3 regions of the Streptomyces sp. BB1-1-1 genome follow, and region 1 is predicted to be linked to each of the others. Evidence: riboswitches for the same ligand, from Rfam matches in the RefSeq annotation. Region 1 holds a riboswitch; each other region holds the start of a gene.
What was found. A riboswitch is a leader RNA that binds a small molecule or an ion and turns the genes downstream of it on or off. The one in region 1 is predicted to bind cyclic di-AMP.

Region 1 (7,443 bases):
CGTGTCGAGCTGGGCGTGGGTGACGGTGTGGCTGCCGATCTCCATGCCGGAACGTTCCAGCTCCGCCGCCGCGTCCAGGGTCATCATCGGGGCCGGGGGCAGCAGACTGCGACCGCCCGGGGCGATGGCCCCGGTGGTGAGGTAGGCGGTGGCGGGCAGCGCGCGCTCGGCCAGCGCCTCGGCCGTGGGGCCGGGCAGGTCGGCGAAGCCGTCGTCGAAGGTGAGCAGCACCGGCCGGGGCGGCAGGGGCGCCCGCCCGGCGAGGTGGTCGGCGAGCACGCTGATCGTGACCGGCGTCATGCCGCTGTCCACGATCGCGTCCAGATGGGCGGCGAACTCCTTCGGAGTGACGGTGAACTCGGCGATCCACGAGGGCGGATCGTCCATGACGGCGTGGTAGAGGAAGATGGGTATGTGCCCGCCCGGTCCTCCCGGCCCGCCGCTCGGTCCTCCCGGCCCGCCGCTCGGTCCTCCCGGCCCGCCGCCCGGTCGGTCCGGCCCGCCCCGTCCGTCCGGCCCGCCCGCCGCGGGAACGCCTTCCCGCGCCCCGGCCGCCCTCGGAGTCTCCGCCGTCCTCGGGGTCTCCGCCGCTCCCGGAGCCCCGGCCGCCCCCGGAGTCTCGGACGCCTCGCTCATCGCGCCTCCAGTCCGACCGTACGCAGGGCGCGACGGGCCCGCAGATAGCCGACGGGGCCGTACAGCATGCCCCGGCGCTGCAACCGGGACAGGCGCCGCGGCCAGGGATGCGTACGGGAGTCGTGCCCGCCCGGCCCCTCCGCCGCCGCGTCCGCACCCTCACCGGTCGCGCGTACGGCGGTCAGCCCTCGCGCGTGCGCCAGTCCGCCCGGCACCCGGGCGAGGAAGGCCGGCAGCAGCGCGGGCCGGTTCACCAGGATCGCCGTGAGATACGCGGTGAGGCCCGCGCCGTAGCCGTAGGCCTGGGTCTCCAGGTCCCGCCAGGTCTCCCGGTGGTGGTGCCAGACCAGTGCGTGCGGGGTGTAGCGCAGCCGCTGCCCCTGGGCGAGGACGCGGACGAAGCCGTAGAGGTCGTCGCCGCCCCGCGCGCGCGTGCCCGCGCCGGTCGCGGGGTCGAAGCCGCCGACCGCTCGCAACACCTCCGTGCGGAAGGCCATGTTGGCGCCGGAGCCGAACCGGCCCGCGGTGAACGGGAACAGCGGCTCGTCGGCGGGCGGGTGCTCGGGGTCGTACGTCCGCGGGGTGAACCCCTTCGCGAAGCCGCCGTGGCTCTCCAGGAGCACCTGGGCGGGAGTGCGCAGCCGCGCGGGCAGGATCAGCCCCGTGGCGCAGCCCAGACGCGGGTCGGCGGCGAAGGGCGCGGTCAGCTCGGTGAGCCAGCGCGGGTCGGCGACCACGTCGTCGTCGGTGAAGGCGACTACCGCGCCCCGTGCGACCGCGAGACCCCGGTTGTGGGCGATGGCGAGTCCGGGCACCGGTTCGCACACGTACCGCACCCGTTCGCCGTACTTGCGCTCGACCAGCTCCCGGGTCTCCTCGGTCACGGGCGCGTTGTCGACGACGACGATCTCGAAGTCCGGGTGGTCCTGCGCGAGCAGCGAGTCCAGCGCGCGGGCGAGCTGGTCCGCGCGTTCCCGGGTGGCGACCACGACACTGGCGGACGGCGGCCGGGGCAACGGCTCGGGCGGCGCCCCCTGCGGCAGTTTCCGGGCGAGCCCGGACAGCACCTCCGTGGGATCCGCGCCCTCGGGCACCTGTCCGAGCACGGTACCGACGGGCCGGCCCGCCCGTCTGACCAGGACGAACACCGCGCCGGTCGTCACCGGCGGGCTGCCCGGACCGGGTCTCAGCTCCGCCCCCTCGGCGCCCGCGGCCCTCCCCTCTCCCTCGGGGCCGAGATCCAGCTCGGCGACCTGCACCGGCCCGATGCTCAGGAACCCTGCTATCTCCTGCCGTGTCTCTCGCGACGCACGCCGCTCACCGGCCATGCGCCCACCCCCTCGTGGTTGCCCTCCGTCACGACCGGCGCAGCCGGGCCGCGCCCCTCAACGTCCGTACCGCCAGCGACGCCAGCCGGGGCCGGTCGCGCACGAAGCCGTGCGCGCGGCGGGCCGGCTCGCGGCCGAGCCAGTGCAGCGCGGCGCCCGCCCCCACGCGCGTCGCCGCCCCCTCGTACACGGGCAGGTCACCGGTCTTCAGCGCGTCCTTGTACTCCGCCGAACCCCGTCCCATGTCGAGCATGCCGATGCCTTGGCCGGCGGCTGCCTCGGCCATCCGCAGATGCAGGACAAGACCCGGCGAGTACTTGGCGAACTCCGGGTCGTAAGCCGGGAACCAGCACGCCAGGACCGTCGCCGAGCGCAGTCCGAAGTGGGCGGCGACCGGTCGGCCGTCGGCGTAGAGAACGGACAGCGTGCCGGTGCACTCCGGCGCCCGGGTCCTGGCGAGCCGCCCGACGAGCCGCGTGATCCACTCCTGCGCGAACCGGTCCCGGCGTCCCGTCCTGCGGTACTGCGCCGACTTCCACTCCATGAGCGTGCGCAGCGCGGCCGGGTCCCGCTCGTCGAACACGAAACGCACGTCCCCGACCTGACGGCCGAGCCTGCGTTCCTTGGCGAGGGTGGTCTTGAGGAACTTCGGCGACCGGTCGCGCAGCCCGCTCTCGTACGCCTCGTAGCCCTTCTCCACGTCGATGACGTAGGTGGTGTGCTCCTCGGCGGCGTGCGGTACGAACAACCGCTGCTCCGCCTCCAGGTTGTCGAAGGCGAAGCTCGACAGGGAGCAGGCCCGCAGCAGTTCGCGGGTGTCCGGGGTGAGGCCGGGGCGCAGCACCGCGCCCTGGCAGTCCGAGACCCCGAGTCCGATGGCCCGGCCCTGACCCAGCGGTCCGCGCTCGTGCGGCAGGAAACCGGCCGCCTCACCGCCGTCGTACACCACCGCGATCCGTGCCCGCGGCCGCACCCGGCCCACGACGTCGGTGAACTCCGGTTCCATGAACGGATTGCGTGGTGCCGTCGACTTGGCGCGCAGCTCGCGCCAGTGCTCCCGTTCCCCCTCGCCCAGTTCCTCCGGCCTGAGCACACGCACACGTCCGCTGTTCAACCCGACCCCCCGATCAAGTCCCCCCTGGACAAAAGGAAGGTACCCCCGGGTGCCGTCCGGCCGGTAGGTAGCGGACCATGTTGTTGCCAACCGGTGCACAGGCCTTTAACCGGCTTTAGCCGATGATGTGCCAGGTTTCGGACACGAACGTGCGTCCTCGTGCGCACTCGTGCCGTACTCGTGCGGACTCGTGCCGACCTCGCGCCTCCTCGTTCGGAAGCGATCGCGGGTGAGTCGGACAGGTGCGGTGTCCGTATTCTCTGATCATGGACCGCACCGCGTATTCACTCGTCGCCACCGATCTCGACGGCACGCTGCTCCGCGGCGACGACACCGTGTCCGGCCGGTCACTGGCCGCGCTGGCGCGGGTGGCCGGGGCCGGTGCGCGGCATCTGGTGGTGACGGGGCGGCCGGCGCCCCGGGTGCGGCCCCTGCTCGACCGTCTCGGCTGCACGGGGCTCGTGGTGTGCGGCCAGGGCGCCCAGGTGTACGACGCCGGCGCGCACCGGATGCTGTGGTCGGTCACCCTGGACCGGGAGTTGGCCGAGACCGCGCTCGGCAAGATCGAGGCCGAGGTGGGGCAGGTGCACGCGGCGGTCGACCAGGACGGTGTCGACGGCCTGACCCTCATCGAGCCGGGTTACCTGATGCCTCACCCGACGCTGCCCGCGGTGCGGGTCGAGCGGCGCGACGAGCTGTGGAGCGCGCCGATCAGCAAGGTGCTGCTGCGCCATCCCGAGCTGTCCGACGACGAGTTGGCGGCGACGGCGCGCGCGGTGGTCGGTTCCCTCGCCACGGTCACGATGTCGGGTCCGGGGACGGTCGAGCTCCAGCCGTGCGGCATCACCAAGGCCACCGGCCTGGCGCTGGCCGCCGAGCGCCTGGGCGTGAGCCGCCGACGGACGATCGCCTTCGGGGACATGCCCAACGACATCCCCATGTTCGACTGGGCGGCCCACGGTGTCGCGATGGCGGGCGCCCACCCCGAACTCAAGGCGGTGGCCGACGAGGTCACCCTGACGAACGAGGACGACGGCGTGGCCGTCGTCCTCGAACGGATCTTCAGAGCTTCGTGATACGGCGCAGAGCCTGCTATTACGGCGTAGAGCCCGGTGTTAGGGCGCAGAGCCCCGTATTACGGCTCAGTACGCGCCGAAGACGTTGTCCATCGAGCCGTACCGGTCGGCCGCGTAGTTGCAGGCGGCGGTGATGTTGGCGACCGGGTCGTACGGGTCCCAGGAGGTGCCGGGCACGTGGTACGCCTGGAAGGTCGGGTCGATCACCTGGAGCAGGCCCTTGGACGGGGTGCCGTTGATGGCGTTGATGTCCCAGTTGTTGATGGCCAGCGGGTTGCCGGACGACTCCCGCATGATGTTGCGGTGGATGCCCTCGTACGAGCCGGGGATGCCGTGCTGGGCCATGATGTCGAGCGACTCACGGATCCAGCCGTCGAGGTTGTCCGGGTACGTCGTCGCGGCCGTGGTGGCGGTCGCGGCGGCCGTGGTGGCGGCCGGAGTGGCCGCGGAGGCGCTGGTGGCCCCGATGAGCGGCAGGGCGAGCACGGCGGCGCCGGTGCCGGCCACGGCGAGCTTCCGGGCGAGGCGGGCGGTGCGGGCGTGACGGTTATGACCGTTGGCAGACATGCTTGAGTCCCTCTCCTTACGCCTGCGAGGTGAGCTGTCGGGTTCGGGCGGGGAGGTGCCCGGCCGGGCCCTGACGGGCACGGCTTCACCCCTAGCCGCTCCGGTGGTGACCGGTGCGGCGACTTACCTGGGTCCCCCGCTCCTGCCTGCGAGTTTGTTGGCGGATGACTGTGCGTCCGGGCGGTGGCAGGATTCGGCGTCCGCCCGACAGGCCGGGAACGTATGCGAGAGCACATGTCCGAAACAAGTGCAGGAATCACCCAACGCGCCTGTTGACCTTGGTCTGAGGTGTTTGAGGTGCTTGATCCTTTGCGGCTGCCAAGCCTCAACTGGCTTGCGGGGCAAAGGGAGGGCACGGTCGGCGGCAGGGTTGCCTACAGGTGGGGCGAAGTGAGCCAACTCACCCGCCTCAGCAAGGCTGGCAAATCGGGCATTAATGCCAACTCGGAGTCAATCGCCCGTAGGTGGGGAGGGTTTCGGGTTCCGGCCGGCGGTCGGGTGGGTCGGCCGCCGCGCGTCTCTCGTCTCCGACCCCGCCCCGGCCGGTGTTTCCGTGTGCTGTGCGGGCATCCGTTCGGGGCGGGATCGGGGTGACCCGAGCGGGTGACGTATTCGGAGTGCGGGCCGTTGGGAGGGGTGATGTGATCTTCGGTGGCGGGTTCCGGCCCCTGGTGATTGCGATCGATATCTGCTCATATCACCTGATCAAAAACATACTGTGCATGATCCGATACCGACCGGCCTGTAACGGTGGGCGCTAGCGGTGATCGAAAGGTGACCGGATACGCTGACTTGAGTGGTGGCAGCGACCTATCGACAAACCAGGTAATCGCCAGTAGACACCAGCAGACAGGAGACCCCTCGTGACCGTCGTCGGGCCGTTCGGGCTGAGCGTGCGGGACCAGGCTCTGGAAGCCGATGTCCAGGCCGGATTGGTTGCGGTCGAGGAAGGGTTGCTTGAGGCAACCAAAAGCGAGGTTCCGTTCATCACGGAGGCCGCCCAGCATCTGGTGCGGGCCGGCGGCAAGCGTTTCCGGCCACTGCTGGTGATGCTCTCCGCTCAGTTCGGCGACCGGTACGCCCCCGGGATCGTGCCCTCGGCCGTCGTCGTCGAGCTGACCCACCTCGCCACCCTGTACCACGACGACGTGATGGACGAGGCCGCCGTACGGCGCGGCGTGCCCAGCGCCAACACCCGCTGGGACAACTCGGTCGCGGTCCTCACCGGCGACTTCCTCTTCGCCCGCGCCTCACAGATCCTCGCCGACCTCGGTCCCGAGGCGGTCCGCGTGCAGGCCCTGGCGTTCGAACGGCTCGTCACCGGCCAGATCCTGGAGACGGCGGGGCCGCAGGACGGCCGGGACCCGGTCGACCACTACCTGGACGTGCTGGGCGGCAAGACGGGCTCGCTGGTGGCGGTCTCCTGCCGGTTCGGCGCGATGATGTCCGGCGCCGACGAGACGGTCGTGGACGTGCTCACCCAGTACGGCGAGCGGCTCGGCGTCGCCTTCCAGCTCGCGGACGACGTCCTGGACATCGCCTCCGACTCCCACGAGTCGGGGAAGACGCCCGGCACCGACCTGCGTGAGGGCATCCCGACCCTCCCGGTGCTGCGGCTGCGCGAGCGGGCGGCCCGGCTGGGGCTCGCCGAGGACATCGCCCTGTGCGAGCTGCTGGACTCCGACCTGAGCGACGACGCGCGGCACGCGGAGGCGCTGCGGCTGCTGCGCGCCCACCCCGCGCTGGAGCAGGCGCGGCGGGACACCGTGCGGTACGCCAAGGACGCCCGGGCGGCGCTGGCCCCGCTCAAGGAGTGCGAGGCGAAGTCCGCGCTGGTGGAACTGTGCGACGCCGTGGTGCACCGGGCCGGCTGAGCGCCCGGCCGCCTACCCCGCCCCCTACGGGCCGGGGGAGCCGCGACCCCTCCGTGTCATCCCGCAGGAGTAGGCGGAGTTGAGCCCGCGGTCTGACGATTCCGCTTGGCCGATTTGGTCAGATGGACACCACGGAAACACCAATCCTCACCGATTCGGGTGAGAATGGCGGCTCACGGGTGAACGAGCGCGAGATCGTGGGACAGCCGCCGCCGACGACGGAGGTAGGGCACACATGGCACCGATCGATTCCGACGACAACACGACCGCCGGGGAGGGCGAGGAGCTGCGCGCCGGACGGCGCAGGGCCGCGCGGTACGTCGTCCCGGTCGCGGTGATGGGAGTGGCGGCCGCGACGATCGGCCTCGTCCCCGCGCTCGCCGACTCCGGGGACCCCGACCTTCCGAAGGTCACGGCGGAGCAGCTCATAGAGAAGATCGCCAAGTCGGACGTCGAGCAGCTGTCCGGCACGGTCAAGATCAGCACCGACCTGGGCCTACCGGACCTCGGCGGCCTGGAGAGCGGCCTGATGTCCGGTATGTCCGGCGGCCCGGGTTCGGGCGGGGACGAGGGCGGCTCCGCCGCCGACCCCTCGGCCAAGCTCACCGAGCTGGTGTCCGGCACCCACACGCTGCGGGTCGCCGCCGACGGCCCCGACCGGCAGAAGCTGTCGCTGCTGGAGAACGCCGCCGAGTACAGCCTGATCCACGACGGCAAGGACGTCTGGGGCTACGACAGCAAGTCCAACGAGGTCTACCACGCCACCACGTCCGGCAGCGCCGAGCAGCCGGAGAAGGAGGTGCCGGCCACCCCGAAGGACTTCGCCGACCAGGCCCTCAAGGCGGTCG
Region 2 (7,443 bases), 2.5 Mb from region 1:
GCAAGGGCGTGCACGAGGCCCCGCCCGGCTATCTGCGCGCCGCGCAGGAGCTGCTGCACCGGCACAAGGCGCTGCTGATCGCCGACGAGGTGCAGACGGGCCTCGGCCGGACGGGCAGGTTCTACGCCTTCCAGCACGAGGACGGCGTCGAGCCCGACCTGGTGTGCGTGGCCAAGGCGCTGTCCGGCGGATACGTGCCGGTGGGGGCCACGCTGGGCAAGGACTGGATCTTCCAGAAGGTGTTCTCCTCGATGGACCGGGTGCAGGTCCACTCGGCGAGCTTCGGGTCCAACGCGCAGGCCATGGCGGCCGGGCTCGCGGTGCTGTCGGTGATGGAGGACGAGGAGATCGTGGCGAACGCGGCCGCGGTGGGGGAGCGGCTGAAGTCCCGGCTGACGGAACTGGTGGACCGCTACGAGCTGCTCGCCGACGTCCGGGGGCGGGGGCTGATGATCGGCATCGAGTTCGGCCGGCCCAGGTCCCTGAAGCTGCGCAGTCGCTGGACGATGCTGCAGGCCGCGCGCAAGGGTCTGTTCGCGCAGATGGTCGTGGTGCCGCTGCTGCAACGGCACCGGATCCTGACGCAGGTGTCCGGCGACCACCTGGAGGTGATCAAGTTGATCCCGCCACTGATCATCGACGCGGCGGACGCCGACCGGTTCGTCGATGCGTTCACCGAGGTGATGGACGACGCCCACAACGGCGGCGGCCTCATGTGGGACTTCGGAAAGACCCTGGTCAGGCAGGCGGTGGGCAATCGTTAGCGCGTCCACCCGCGACCGTCTTCGCCTCTGAGGACTGCCTCTCGCCGGCTCGTTCGCCTCTTTTGCCTCTGAGGCAAGGAAATTGCCTGCCGGGCAAGTTTCGGGCTGAATGGAGGCATGACCTCCCATGAGACCGGTCCGCCGTCGCCGGACGCGCCGGCGGACGCGGTGTCCGTCGTGGCACCGCAGCTGCGCGCCCTGCGGCGCAGGGCCGCCCTCACCCTGGAGGCGGCGGCCCGGGCCGCCGGGCTGTCGCCCGCCCACCTCTCCCGCCTGGAGACCGGGCAACGCCAGCCCTCGCTGCCGATGCTGCTCTCCCTCGCCCGTGTCTACGGTACGACCGTCTCGGAGCTGCTCGGCGAGACGGCCGCGGACCGGGACGCCGTCGTGCGTGCCGACGCCATGGAGCCGACGTTCGCGGGCGGCTGGACGTACTGGCAGGCCGGCGGGGCCGGGCGCGGGATGCAGGCCCTGCGGGTCCATGTGCCGCACGGCTCACAGGGTGACATCGTGCGGGTGCACCCCGGGGAGGAGTGGCTGCACGTCCTGCGCGGCCGGCTGCGTCTGCGCCTCGGGGACACCGTGCACCGGCTCGGTCCGGGTGACAGCGCGCACTTCGACTCGCTGACCCCGCACCGGATCGCCGCTCAGGACGCCGACGGGGTCGACCTCCTCTTCGTCCACACCCTGCTGCAGAGCCCGGCGACGGCGCTGTGCCTGGGACCGGCCACCACGTCGGCCCACCCCACCCTCGGAGAGACGCCATGAACCTGCAGGAGAAGTTCCCGCGCGCCCTGTGGGTGCGGCTCTTCATCTACCTCGTCGTGGGCCACGTCTTCGCGGCCTTCATCTACCTGCTCTTCGAGGTGGGCGCCAACAGCCGGTGAGCGGGTGGCTCAGTCCAGCATCCGCTCGCGCAGCCGCTCCCGGGTCTCCGGCGTGATCCGCAGGCCCTTCTCCAGGTAGGCGTCGACCCCGCCCCAGGTCTCCTCGACCGTCTCGAAGGCCGCCGCCAGATACTCGGCGCGCGCGTCGAAGAGGGGGCTGAGCAGCTCCATGACCTCGGGGGAGTAGGCGGAGGCGGCGGAGCTGCTGCGGCGCACCTTGTAGCGGCGGTGCGTGGCGTTCGACTTCAGGTAGTCGTCGACGATGGCGTCGCTCTCGACGCCCAGGGCGAGCAGGGTGATCGCGATCGACAGGCCCGCGCGGTCCTTGCCGGCCGCGCAGTGCATCAGGGCGGGGACGCTGTCCTCGGCGAGCGCGTGCAGCACCCGGGAGTGCTCCGCCGTGCGCTCCTTGATGATCATGCGGTAGGACTCGATCATCCGGTTGGCGGCCTTGTCGTCCGCCAGGATCTCGTGCAGCTGGTCGAGGTCGCCGTCGCGGACCATCTTCCAGAACTCGGCACCATCGGCCGGATCGCTCAGCGGCAGGTTCACATTGCGTACGCCGGGCAGCTCGACGTCCGGGCCCTCGAGCTTCTGGTCGGCCGCGTTGCGGAAGTCGAAGATGGTGTGCAGGCCCAGCGAGGCCAGGAACGCGGCGTCCTCCCCGGTGGCGTGCGCCAGGTGGCCGCTGCGGAACAGCACGCCGTGTCGCACCCGCCGCCCGTCCACGGTCGGCAGCCCGCCCACGTCACGGAAGTTACGCACACCGGCCAGCTCGGGTTCGGTCGACGGGACCTGCTGCGTCACGGGGGCTCCTCCCACTCCGCCCCGCCGGCGCTGCTCGCCGACGGGCACCACTCGAAGATACGGCACGGTCCGGTGGCCTCGGCGGCACGGCCGCCCGACTGCGCCGCATCTAAACCTTCTGTCCGAATTAGCACCTTCATTCCAACTGGCCCTGGAATGAAAGGGGCTGGAGAGGCGGCGCGTGAGCAGCGTCATATCCGTGACCGTGCGTTGCTCGTCATGTTCACGTAATTCGGCCGGTTTTCAAGGCTGTTTACGCGAAAGGGCACTGCGCGAATCGACGGAGGGTGACCGGTAATTCCCGTAAAGGATCAATCGGAACACCTGTCAATGGAACCCCTCGCTTGTCCCCGCGCGTCTTGGTCCCTTACGTTCACCACCGATCCGGACGGACGCCTAATCCTGCCGCCGACCGGAGCCCGCACTCATCCACCACCCGTACACGGCAGGAGCGGGGGACCCACAGGTACAACTGCCTGTTCCGGTTCCCGGAACGGCTTGGGGTTAAGCCGCGTCTCGACGCGGCCGGGCATCTCCAGCTCGCACCCGACAGCTCACCTCGTAGGCGCCGGAGAGGAAATCGCCATGCCCGCGAAGGGTAAGCACCGCCGTACCAGGGCCATGCGCCTGACCCGCACCATCGCCGTCGCCGGAACCGGTGGCGCCGCGCTCGCGCTGCCGCTGCTGGGTGCCGCCGGCGCCCACGCCGCTCCCGCGCAGTCCGTCTCCGAACAGGCCGTGCAGTCCATACCGACGACCGCGAAGAAGGCCGCCGGCAGCAGCGCCGAGAAGAACTCGGACTCGCGGACGTACACCGTGAAGAGCGGTGACTACCTCTCGAAGATCGCCGACGAGCAGGACGTCGACGGCGGCTGGAAGAAGCTGTACGCGGACAACCGTGACGTCGTCGGCTCGGACCCGTCGCTGATCCACCCCGGCCTGAAGCTCTCGGTCGGCGAGCAGGCCGCCAAGTCCTCGGCCCCCTCCTCCGCCGAGTCGGAGAAGCCGGCCGAGAAGCCCGCCGCGCCGAAGAAGTCGTCCTCCGAGAAGTCCGAGTCGGCCGAGAAGTCGTCGGACGCCGCGAAGACCTCGTCCTCGGACTCGTCCGACACGAGCGCCCAGTCCGCCGGCACCACCAGCGGCTTCACCTCCCCCGTGCCCGGCGGCAGCGTCGGCACCCCGTACCACCAGACCGGCAGCATGTGGTCCAGCGGTTACCACACCGGCACGGACTTCGTCGTCCCGACCGGCACCTCGCTCAAGGCCGTCGGCGCGGGCACCGTCGTCTCCGCCGGCTGGGGCGGCGCGTACGGCAACCAGGTCGTCATCCAGCTCGCCGACGGCCACTACGCCCAGTACGCCCACCTGTCCTCGCTCTCCGTCTCCGCCGGTCAGTCCGTGACGGCGGGTCAGCAGGTCGGTCTCTCGGGTGCCACCGGCAACGTGACCGGTCCGCACCTGCACTTCGAGATCCGCACCACGCCGGACTACGGCTCGGACGTGGACCCGATCGCCTACCTGCGCTCGCACGGCGTCTCTCTCTGACGACCGCTTGGGCGCGGCCTCCGCGCCGCTGAAGGCCGGACCCCGATCCCCGGGTCCGGCCTTCGGTGTATTCCGGAATTGACGAACACTTTAGGCGTGGTTTTTCTCACCGCCCGTCAACCCTTTCCTACGGTCGCGTAGGTCACATTCCAAGGTGAATCATGGGCCGACGTGGCAGACGATTCGAAGAGTGACAGCAGAGAAGTGATCGGGTCGTACGTGGCGGTGGGGGACAGCTTCACCGAGGGCGTCGGCGACCCGGGCCCCGACGGGTCGTTCGTCGGCTGGGCGGACCGGTTGGCCGTACTGCTCGCGGACCGGCGCCCCGAGGGCGACTTCAGGTACACGAACCTCGCCGTGCGCGGCAGGCTGCTCGACCAGATCGTGGCGGAGCAGGTCCCGAGGGTCGCCGAACTCGCGCCGGACCTGGTCTCGTTCGCGGCGGGCGGCAACGACATCATCCGGCCCGGCACCGATCCGGACGAGGTGGCCGAGCGGTTCGAACGCGCGGTGGCCGCGCTGGCCGCGGCGGCCGGCACCGTCCTGGTGACGACCGGCTTCGACACCCGTGGGGTGCCCGTCCTCAAGCATCTGCGCGGCAAGATCGCGACCTACAACGGGCACGTCCGTGCCGTCGCCGACCGCTACGGCTGCCCCGTGCTCGACCTGTGGTCGCTCCGGAGCGTCCAGGACCGCAGGGCGTGGGACGCCGACCGGCTGCACCTGTCGCCGGAGGGCCACACCCGCGTGGCGCTGCGCGCGGGCCAGGCCCTCGGCCTGCGCGTCCCCGCCGACCCGGACCAGCCCTGGCCGCCGCTGCCGCCCCGCGGCACCCTGCACGTCAGGCGCGACGACGTGCACTGGGCACGCGAGTACCTGGTGCCGTGGATCGGACGCCGGCTGCGAGGCGAGTCGTCGGGCGACCACGTGACCGCGAAGGGGGCGCTGTCGCCGGACGACATCAAGGTGCGGATCGCGGCGGTGGCCTGACGGCGGTGCGGGGTGCGGGGCGCGCGGCGGACGGCCGCGGGGTCGCTTTGCCGGTTTGCGCGGGTGGGGTGGCCGTGGGCCGGGTGGGCGGACGCCGGCGGGTGGGTGGCCGGAGTGCGGGCGGTCGGCCGGAGTCCGGCTCGCCGCCGGGTGGCGAGGAGTGGGGGGGCGGACCCGGCCGCCGGTGGAACGGTGGCCGAGGGGCCGGTCGGTCGTGCTGCGAATGTGGGGGCGGATCTGGCCACCGGTGGGATGGTCATCGAGGGACCGGTCGGTCGTGCCGCGGATGCGGGGGGCGGGCCCGGCCGCCGGTGGAACGGTGTGGCCGGGTGGCCGGTCCGTCGTGCCTCGGATGTGGGGGGCGGGTCCGGCCACTGGCGGGACGGTGGTCGAGGGGTCGGTTCGTCGCGCCCCGGACGCCGGGGCGGGGGTGTCCGTCCGCGGTGAGGTGCCGCCGGTCCCCGCTCGCGGCCGTGGCTAGCGGCGTGGTGTCGTCAAGGCCTCGCGCTTCAGGCCGAGTTCGCGGGCCAGCGCCTCGTCCGTCCACTCCTGGGCCTTGGCCCGGGACACCGCACCCGGGTAGGACGTCAGCTGGACGGCGAGCCCGTCGAGCAGAGCGGTCAGACGCAGGGCCGCGCCGTCGGGCTCCGGGCACGTGAACTCCCCGGCGGCCACGCCCTCGGCGATGACCTCGGCGATCGCCGCCTTCCACTGACGGTCCAGTTCCCGCGTGACCTCCCGCAGCGCGGGCTCGCGCAACGCCACCGCCCAGCCCTCGATCCACAGCCGCCACCCCTTGGCCTGCCCGGTCGGGGCGTACCAGCGCACGGCGGCCCGCAGCCGGCGCAGGGCCGACGTACGGCGGCCGAGCAGCTTGCGCAGACGGGAGAGATCATCCTCGGCGGCGTACGTGAACGCGGCGGCGACGAGCTTCTCCTTGGTGGAGAAGTGGTAGAGCACCAGCGCGTTGCTGACACCGAGCGCGGCGGCCACGTCGGCGATCCGCAACGCCGCCACACCCCGCGCCGATATCTGCTCGATCGCCGCGCGCAGCAACTCCTCGCGCCGCTCCGCGACACCCAACCGGACTCTCACCACGCCCGTCACCCTATACACGCGCCCGGACATGCGGCGACGGCCGCTTCAGGCCCGGTCACTCAGTCCGTCGTCGCGGTGGCCGGACCGGTGCGCCCAGTGCCGGGCAGATCGCAGGAGTCCCTGAAACCCTGGCTGGTGAGGTCGAGCGCCGCGTTGATGCGGGAGCGCAGGTTCTCGACGGCGACCATGGCCGTCAGCTCCACGAACGCCGGCTCGCCCAGCCGGGCCCGCAACCGCTCGGCGAGGTCGTCGCCGACGGTGGGCGGCGTCGCCGTCACCGCCTCGGCGTACTCCATGACGTCCCGCTCCAGCGGCGTGTACGCGTCGCTCTCCCGCCACACCGGAACGTCGTGGAGCTTGCGCCGGTCCATGCCGCGCTCGGCGTTCTCCCAGTACCCGAAGTCCATGCACCAGGAGCAGCCGATCGAGGCCGCCGAGGCCATCACCGCGAGCGCCTTCAGGTCGGAGTCCAGCCTGTTCCACTTGGCCACGGACTGCTCGAAACGCAGGTCGCCCCAGAGCACGCGCGGGTTGTGGGCGAGCGCCTTGCCGGGGTCGAGGACCTTGCCGTAGGTGCGCCGGGAGTACCACTCCATGACGCGGAGGAGGAGCGTCCGGGGCGGGGTGAGGGATACGCGGGCCATGAGGGCCACCTTCCTGTCCGTGAGTCGTGCCGTTGGTTCCCGGGCGCTCCGGCGGGGGCGCCCTCACCGGTACGACGGGTGAAGGGAACTCGGATGTGACATCGGGCGTTCGAGTGACGTCGGACGAGACGACAATGAGATCCTGACCTACTCCACCTGGAGGCACCGTGGCCGGTTTCCGTTCCCCGAACTCGGGGTTCCGCGTGCCGCGGCCCGCGGCCTTCGGTGCGGACCCCAGCGGTGAGCGCATGGCGCGCATCCGCAGATCGCCGCACTTCCGTGACGGCGTCTTCCAGAACCCCGGAGGCGGCGCCCGGACCCGGCCCTCCGGGTCGGCCGCGGAATTCGCCAAGATCTACTTCGACCGGCAGGCCCGGCTCCGTCGCGCGCCCCTGGGCACCGTGCCCGTGCACGCCACCACGCTCGCCGACCTCGCCCGGCCGCCCGCCACCGGACTGCGGCTGACCTGGATGGGGCACTCCAGCGTGCTCGCCGAGATCGACGGGCAGCGCGTGCTCTTCGACCCGGTCTGGGGCGAGCGCTGCTCCCCGTTCCCCTTCGCCGGCCCGAAGCGGCTGCACCCGGTCCCGGTGCCCTTGGCGGCCCTCGGCCCGGTCGACGTCGTCGTCATCTCCCACGACCACTACGACCACCTGGACATGCCCACGATCAAGGCGCTGGCCGGCACGGACACCCTGTTCGCGGTGC
Region 3 (7,443 bases), 190 kb from region 1:
CCTCCTCGCTCTCGGCCCGCTCCTGCTCGAACTCCAGGGCGACGGCGGCGAGTTCCTGGAGGTTCTCGATGCGGGTCTCGTCCTGCGGGTCGGTGGAGGCCTGCAACTCGGCGAGGTAGCCGGTGCGTTCGAGGATCGCCTCCAGCACGGTCGCCGGTCCGGCGCCGGACTCGACGATCGTACGGAGGTCCTCCATGAGCGTGTTGAACCGCTTGACGGCGTTGGCGGAGCGCGCGGCCATGCCGTACGCCTCGTCGACGCGCTTCAGGGCCTGCGGGAAACTGATCTTCTCGCGCTGGGAGAGGGCGTCGATCATGGCCTCGGCGCGGTCGCCGATGCCGCGCTTGGGGACGTTGAGGATGCGGCGCAGCGGCACCGAGTCCTCGGGGTTGGCCAGCACCCGCAGGTAGGCCAGGACGTCCCGGACCTCCTTGCGCTCGTAGAAGCGGACGCCGCCGACGACCTTGTAGGGCAGGCCGACGCGGATGAAGACCTCTTCGAAGACACGGGACTGGGCGTTGGTGCGGTAGAAGACGGCGACGTCGCCGGCCTTCGCCTCGCCCGCGTCGGTGAGGCGGTCTATCTCGTCGGCGACGAACTGGGCCTCGTCGTGCTCGGTGTCGGCGACGTACCCGGTGATCTGGGAGCCCGCGCCCTGGTTGGTCCACAGGTTCTTGGGGCGGCGGGACTCATTGCGCTCGATGACCGCGTTGGCGGCGGTGAGGATCGTCTGGGTGGAGCGGTAGTTCTGCTCCAGGAGGATCGTCGTCGCGTCCGGGTAGTCCTCCTCGAACTGGAGGATGTTGCGGATGGTGGCGCCGCGGAAGGCGTAGATCGACTGGTCGGCGTCGCCCACCACGCACAGTTCGGCGGGCGGGACCTCGGCCTCGGGCGGCACGTCGACGGCGTGCTCGGTGGTGCCGACGAGCTCGCGGACCAGGGAGTACTGGGCGTGGTTGGTGTCCTGGTACTCGTCGACCAGGACGTGCCGGAAGCGGCGGCGGTAGTGCTCGGCGACGTCCGGGAAGGCGCGGAGCAGGTTGACCGTCGTCATGATCAGGTCGTCGAAGTCGAGGGCGTTGGCCTCGCGCAGCCGCGACTGGTAGAGGGCGTAGGCCTGCGCGACGGTCTTCTCGAAACCGTCGGCCGCCTGGGCGGCGAAGTCCTCCTCGTCGATCAGCTCGTTCTTCAGGTTGCTGATCTTGGCGCTGAAGGACTTGGGCGGGAAGCGCTTGGGGTCCAGGTCCAGGTCGCGGCAGACCAGCGCCATGAGCCGCTTGGAGTCGGCCGCGTCGTAGATCGAGAAGGACGAGGTGAACCCGAGCTTCTTCGACTCGCGGCGCAGGATGCGGACGCACGCGCTGTGGAAGGTCATCACCCACATCGCGTTCGCGCGCGGGCCGACGAGCTGCTCCACGCGCTCCTTCATCTCGCCCGCGGCCTTGTTGGTGAAGGTGATCGCGAGGATCTGGCCGGGGTGGACGCTCCGCTCGGCCAGCAGGTGGGCGATGCGGTGGGTGAGCACGCGGGTCTTGCCCGAGCCCGCGCCGGCCACGATGAGCAGCGGGGAGCCGGAGTGGACGACGGCGGCGCGCTGGTTCTCGTTCAGCCCCGCCAGGAGCGCGGCCGCGTCCAGGGCGGGGCGCGGGGCGCCGTCCCGGTAGTGGGTGTCCCGCTCCGGCGGCGCGTCGAACTTCCCGGCGAACAGATCGTGCGGAACCGGCTCCGGTCCGTGATCGTCCTCGGGCGGCGGCGGAGGTTCCTCCTCGTGACCCCGGGGGGTCTGGAGGCTCGCCAGGAAGCTGTCGTCAAAGAGGCTGCTCATCGCTCTCCGAGTCTAGGGCGCCCCACCGACAACCCGCCGCCACCCCGGAAAATGGCCGGGATCCCGCCACCGGGCACGCCCTGCGACAGAGCGGGCGACGAAGAGTGACCGAAGTGGGGCCGCACACCGAAGGTCACGAAAATGTATCGGGCATATCACCCACCAACCTTCACAGCCGCCACACGAGTTGGCTACGGTGCGGACAGGCCGCACGACCCCCTCCGGCGAACGTCGCCGGGCCGCGCGGCCTCCGCCGAGTCCGACGTGCCCGCACGGCGCCCGGAGCCGGGGACCCGACCGAGAACCTTGGGGTGAATCGGCCGCACCGCCCTCCACGGGGGCGGATCCGCCGTAGGGCAACCCTTCCGCGCCACACCGCCCGAACCCGACAGCTAACCCGGTAGGCGGAGCTTTGGAAGGAGTCGCCTCCTTGGCGTCGCACCGCAAGTCGCGTCCCACGGGTACGCGCGTCGCAGGCATACGGACCCCCGCCCTCGCCACGGCGGCCCTCACCTCCGTCGCCCTGCTGTCCCAGACGGCCACCGCCGCGCCGTCGGACGACGACAGGCCGAGCCTGGAAGAGGTCGAGAAGAAGGTCGACGACCTGTACCGCCAGGCGGGGTCGGCGACGGAGAAGTACAACGCGGCCAAGGAGAAGACCTCCAAGCAGCGCAAGCGCGTCGACACCCTCCTCGACGACGTCGCCGAGCGCACCCAGAAGCTCAACGAGGCGCGCGAGGAGCTGGGTTCCTTCGCCTCCGCCCAGTACCGCACGGGCTCCACGGTCCCGGAGACCGCGACCTTCCTGCTCGCGGACTCGCCGCAGGACTACGTCGACCGGACCCACCTGATGGACCGGCTCACCGGCCGCCAGAAGGACGCGGTCGACGACTACGTCACACAGCAGTCGGCGACGATGGAGAAGCGCCGGGAGGCCACCGAGAGCCTCCAGACGCTCACCGAGTCGCAGAGCGACCTCAAGACGGCCAAGGCCACCGTTCAGAAGAAGCTCGCCACCGCGCGTGAGCTGCTCTCCGAATTGACCGCCGAGGAGAAGGCCAGGCTCGCGGCGATCGAGAAGAAGAAGCAGCAGGAGGCCGCCCGCAAGGCCGCGGAACTCGCGAAGCAGCAGGCCGAGGAGCGCAAGCGGCAGGAGGAGGCCGACCGGCAGGAGAGCGACGCCTCCTCGGGCTCATCCGGCTCCTCGGGCTCCAGCGGCGCCGGTACGGAAACCGGGTCCTCCACGCCGGACTCCTCCTACGGCACCAAGGCCGAGAAGGCACTCGCCTTCGCCCGCGCCCAGATCGGCAAGCCGTACGTCTGGGGCGCCACCGGCCCCGACTCCTACGACTGCTCGGGCCTGACCCAGGCCGCCTGGAAGGACGCGGGGGTGACACTGCCGCGCACCACCTACGACCAGGTCGACGCCGGCACGACCGTCCCGGTCTCCCAGGCCCAGCCCGGCGACCTGGTCTTCTTCTACGACGACCTCAGTCACGTCGGCCTCTACATCGGCAACGGCATGATGATCCACGCCCCGAAGCCGGGCGCGTACGTCCGCGAGGAGTCGATCTTCTACGACGGCGAGTCGTCGATCCACAGCGTGGTGCGCCCGGCCTGAGCCGCGCGGGTCCTTAGCATCGGGCGCATGTCATCCGGCACCTCTCCCACCTCCCCCTACCCCCTGCGCGCCTGGTGGGCGCAGCGTCCGCCGGCGGCCGGGGCGGCGGTCATGGCGACCGGCATCCTGTCGGTCGCCCTGCACCTGACGGGCCACGAGGTCCTGTCCCGGATCGCCCTGGTCCTGGCCTGCGCCGCCTGGCTGACACTGGCGGCGAACTTCGTCTACCTGCTGCTGGTCGAGCGGGCCCAGTGGGTGACGCGGGCCGGGACGCCGGGCGCCCTCACCGCCGTCGCCGCGACGACCGTGCTCGGCACCCGCATCTCCCTGTTCGGCTGGTCACCCGTGGCGGCGGCACTGCTGGCGCTGGCGGCGCTGCTGTGGCCGGGACTGCTGTACCTGGTCGTCACGCACTGGGGGCGCCGGATGCCCGGGGCGGTGTTCCTGGGCTGCGTGGCCACGGAGGGGGTGGCCGTGCTGGGCGCCACACTGGCCGCCACCACCTCGACGGCCTGGCTGGCGCACGCGTCCCTGGTGCCGTTCTGGCTCGGGATCGTGCTCTACCTGATCGCCCTGTTCCGCTTCGATCTGCGGCAGGTGGCCCGGGGCTCCGGAGACCACTGGGTGGCGGGTGGCGCGCTCGCCATCTCGGCCCTCGCCGGCGCCAAGCTCCTCGCGGCGGCCGGGACGGGCATGTACCTGTGGAACAACGACGACTACGCCGTCCTGCACGACGTGACCGTCTTCCTGCTCGCCCTCGACCTCGCCTGGTACGCCGTACTGCTCGCCGCCGAGATCGCGTGGCCCCGGATCCGCTACGACGTGCGCCGCTGGTCGACCGTGTTCCCCCTCGGTATGACGGCGGCGGCGACGCTGTCCGTCGCCGCCGTCCTCGACGTCCCGTGGCTGGACGCGCCCGGTCAGGCGCTGCTGTGGATCGCGGTGGCCGCGTGGCTGGCGGTCGCGGCGGGGGCGGTCCTCCAGGCCCGGTCGGGGCTGCGGTCGTCGGCGGGTGCGGACACCGGGGAGATCAGGTCCACAGCACCGCGATGAAGATGTTCGCCACGGTCAGCAGGCCCACCAGGCCGAACAGCGGCTTCTCCACCTTCTCGTCGTCGCGCTTCACGTAGACCAGGCCGAGGATCACGATCAGCAGGGCGAGTTTCACGCCCATCTTGACGTTGTCGACGGACTGGTCGTCGGCCTGGTTGAGGCCGATCAGGATGACGCCGGTGACCAGCATCGTCAGTGCGCCGTGCAGCATCGCGGGGACGAAACGCGCCGTGCCCTGGCCCATCGCCTTCATCTGGGTCAGGAAGCCCCCGAGGAGCGAGGCGATGCCGATGATGTGCAGACCGACGAAGATGTGGATGAGTACGTCCATGAGGCCGGAGCCTAATGAGGGGTCCGGACACCCTCGGACACCGGCCCGGCGGAGGCGACGACCCGTGGTGCATATATGCACCCCATAACACCTCACGCCCCTCGTGCGTCTCCGATCCGGGACATCGGTCATCACCCTGCGTGAAGACGACGGCCGCAGGGTGAGCCCTCAGTCACATTCGGTCGCCCGCCGATCCGGTACCGCCACTTCCGCGCATCCCGTCACCCGGCCGTTACCGCCGCGCCTAGCGTCCTCCCGCAGGCAACCGGAGTCGAGTCGTACGGAAGGACGTGGATCGCAGGTGGGAACGCACCGCAGGCCGCGACAGCGCACGACGGGCGGCGGAGGGGCCCGAACGGCGGCCACGATCACCCTCGCGGGCGCGGCGACGGCGACCGGGCTGGCCGCCGGCACCGGGCACGCCGATCCGGAACCGACGCCGGCGCAGGTCAAGGCCAAGGTGGACAAGCTCTACCAGGAGGCGGAGGTCGCCACCGAGAAGTACAACGGCGCGAAGGAGAAGGCGGACGCCGCCGAGCAGCGCCTGGAGAAACTGCGGGACGAGGCGGCCCGCAAGGCGGACCGGCTCAACTCCACCCGGGAGCGACTCGGTTCGGTCGCGGCTGCCCAGTACCGCAGCGGCGGCCTCGACCCGGCCCTGCAACTCGCGCTCTCCGCCGACCCCGACCGGTATCTCGACGGCGCCGCCTTCATCGAGCGGGCCGGCAGTCGGCAGACGGCCGCCGTGGGCCGGGCGCGCAAGGAACTGCGGGAGATCGAGCAGTTGCGCGGAGCCGCCCGCATCGAGGTGACCTCGCTGACGTCACGCCGGGCCGAGCTGAAACGTCACCGCACGACCATCACCGGCAAGCTGGACGCGGCCCGCCGCCTGCTGTCCCGGCTGACCGCCGAGGAACGCGCCCGCCTCGGCCACGGCACGGACGACCGTGCCTCGCGCTCGTCGGCGGACTCCCGGGACGCCCTGCCCGCCTCTTCCGTCCAGGCCCCCGACTCCCGCGCCGCGGCGGCCGTCGCCTACGCCCACCAGAAGCTCGGCAGCCCCTACGTGTGGGGCGCGACCGGCCCCGACGCCTTCGACTGCTCCGGCCTCACCCAGGCCGCCTACCGCGCCGCCGGCGTCTCCCTGCCCCGCACGACCTACGCCCAGATCGACGCGGGCCGCCGTGTCCCACGGTCCGAACTGCGTCCGGGGGACCTGGTGTTCTTCTACTCGGGCATCAGCCACGTCGGCATCTACATCGGCAAGGGACAGATGATCCACGCCCCGAACCCGTCGGCACCCGTCCGCGTCACCCCCGTCGACCAGATGCCGTTCGCGGGGGCTACGCGGGTGGCGTAGCACCGGCGGTACGCGCGCGCGTGACGAGGCGCTCCGGGGGGCGAGCCGGACGCCGTGCGCGCACGGTCACACCAGGCGCCGTGCCGTGGCCCATCGCGTCAGTTCGTGCCGGTTGGACAGCTGGAGCTTTCGGAGGACCGCCGAGACGTGGGACTCGACCGTCTTCACCGAGATGTACAGCTGCTTGGCGATCTCCTTGTACGCGTAGCCGCGGGCGATCAGGCGCAGCACCTCGCGCTCGCGCTGGGTGAGGCGGTCGAGGTCCTCGTCGACCGGCGGGGCGTCGGTGGAGGCGAACGCGTCGAGGACGAAGCCGGCCAGGCGCGGGGAGAAGACGGCATCGCCCTCCTGGACGCGGAAGACGGAGTTCACCAGGTCCGTGCCGGTGATCGTCTTGGTCACGTAGCCCCGGGCGCCGCCGCGGATCACGCCGATCACGTCCTCCGCCGCGTCCGAGACGGACAGGGCGAGGAAGCGGACGGGCTGATCGGCGTCGCTCATCAAAGGGGCGCAGCGGCGCAGGACTTCGACACCGCCACCGCCCGGGAGGTGCACGTCGAGGAGGACCACCTCCGGCCGGGTCGCGGTGATGACCGTGACGGCCTGGTCGACGTCGGCGGCCTCGCCGACGACCTCGACGCCGGTCTGCGCGGTCTGGCCGATCTCGGCCTGGACGCCGGTGCGGAACATGCGGTGGTCGTCGACGAGCACCACGCGCACGTGACGCTCCCCCGCGCCGCCGTTCGCCGGCTGTGCGGGCTGGGCCGCCTCGCCCTCTCCCGCCGTTCCGTTCGCCTCGGTCGGGTCGCTCATGACGTCTTCTCCGCCCTCTCCATCTCCAGCTCGACCTCCGTGCCGCCGTCCGGCACCGCGCGCAGCCGCGCCGTGCCGCCGTTGCGCTCCATGCGGCCGATGATCGATTCTCTGACGCCCATCCGGTCGGCGGGTATCGAGTCGAGGTCGAAGCCGGGGCCCCGGTCCCGGACGGACACGAAGACCGTCCTGCCCTCGACTTCGGCGAAGACCTGTACGGCGCCGCCCTCGCCACCGTACTTGGCGGCGTTCACCATCGCCTCGCGTCCGGCCTGCATCTGTGCGCTGATTCTCTCGTCGAGCGGGCAGTCGCCGACCACCACGACCTCGATGGGGACACCGTGCTTGTCCTCGACCTCCGCCGCATTGCGCTTCACGGCCTCGGCGAGGGTGGTGGGCTCGTCGTCCTCGTCCTTGCCGTTGCCCTCCGGCTTGTAGAG

Region 2: linked by a shared signal. The riboswitch ahead of RI578_RS05055 (LysM peptidoglycan-binding domain-containing M23 family metallopeptidase) and the one ahead of RI578_RS16560 (transglycosylase SLT domain-containing protein) in region 1 are both predicted to bind cyclic di-AMP.
Region 3: linked by a shared signal. The riboswitch ahead of RI578_RS15585 (NlpC/P60 family protein) and the one ahead of RI578_RS16560 (transglycosylase SLT domain-containing protein) in region 1 are both predicted to bind cyclic di-AMP.

What each region holds. Positions count from the first base shown of each region.
Region 1 covers NZ_CP134203.1:3,607,162-3,614,604, reverse strand. Annotated here, with positions in the region: gene RI578_RS16580 (polysaccharide deacetylase family protein) at 1-387, opposite strand, end outside; gene RI578_RS16575 (glycosyltransferase) at 633-1,895, opposite strand; gene RI578_RS16570 (GNAT family N-acetyltransferase) at 1,993-3,057, opposite strand; gene RI578_RS16565 (HAD family hydrolase) at 3,345-4,154, shown strand; gene RI578_RS16560 (transglycosylase SLT domain-containing protein) at 4,221-4,721, opposite strand; cyclic di-AMP (ydaO/yuaA leader) riboswitch at 4,727-4,894, opposite strand; gene RI578_RS16555 (polyprenyl synthetase family protein) at 5,585-6,595, shown strand; gene RI578_RS16550 (DUF2092 domain-containing protein) at 6,831-7,443, shown strand, end outside.
Region 2 covers NZ_CP134203.1:1,100,061-1,107,503, reverse strand. Annotated here, with positions in the region: gene RI578_RS05075 (aspartate aminotransferase family protein) at 1-764, shown strand, start outside; gene RI578_RS05070 (XRE family transcriptional regulator) at 882-1,532, shown strand; gene RI578_RS05065 (DUF6126 family protein) at 1,529-1,651, shown strand; gene RI578_RS05060 (tyrosine-protein phosphatase) at 1,661-2,458, opposite strand; cyclic di-AMP (ydaO/yuaA leader) riboswitch at 2,882-3,041, shown strand; gene RI578_RS05055 (LysM peptidoglycan-binding domain-containing M23 family metallopeptidase) at 3,044-4,003, shown strand; gene RI578_RS05050 (SGNH/GDSL hydrolase family protein) at 4,208-4,993, shown strand; gene RI578_RS05045 (TetR/AcrR family transcriptional regulator) at 5,471-6,091, opposite strand; gene RI578_RS05040 (carboxymuconolactone decarboxylase family protein) at 6,151-6,735, opposite strand; gene RI578_RS05035 (MBL fold metallo-hydrolase) at 6,903-7,443, shown strand, end outside.
Region 3 covers NZ_CP134203.1:3,416,859-3,424,301, forward strand. Annotated here, with positions in the region: gene pcrA (DNA helicase PcrA) at 1-1,825, opposite strand, end outside; cyclic di-AMP (ydaO/yuaA leader) riboswitch at 2,067-2,249, shown strand; gene RI578_RS15585 (NlpC/P60 family protein) at 2,256-3,446, shown strand; gene RI578_RS15590 (tellurite resistance/C4-dicarboxylate transporter family protein) at 3,474-4,499, shown strand; gene RI578_RS15595 (hypothetical protein) at 4,477-4,830, opposite strand; gene RI578_RS15600 (NlpC/P60 family protein) at 5,132-6,190, shown strand; gene RI578_RS15605 (response regulator transcription factor) at 6,257-7,003, opposite strand; gene RI578_RS15610 (PspC domain-containing protein) at 7,000-7,443, opposite strand, start outside.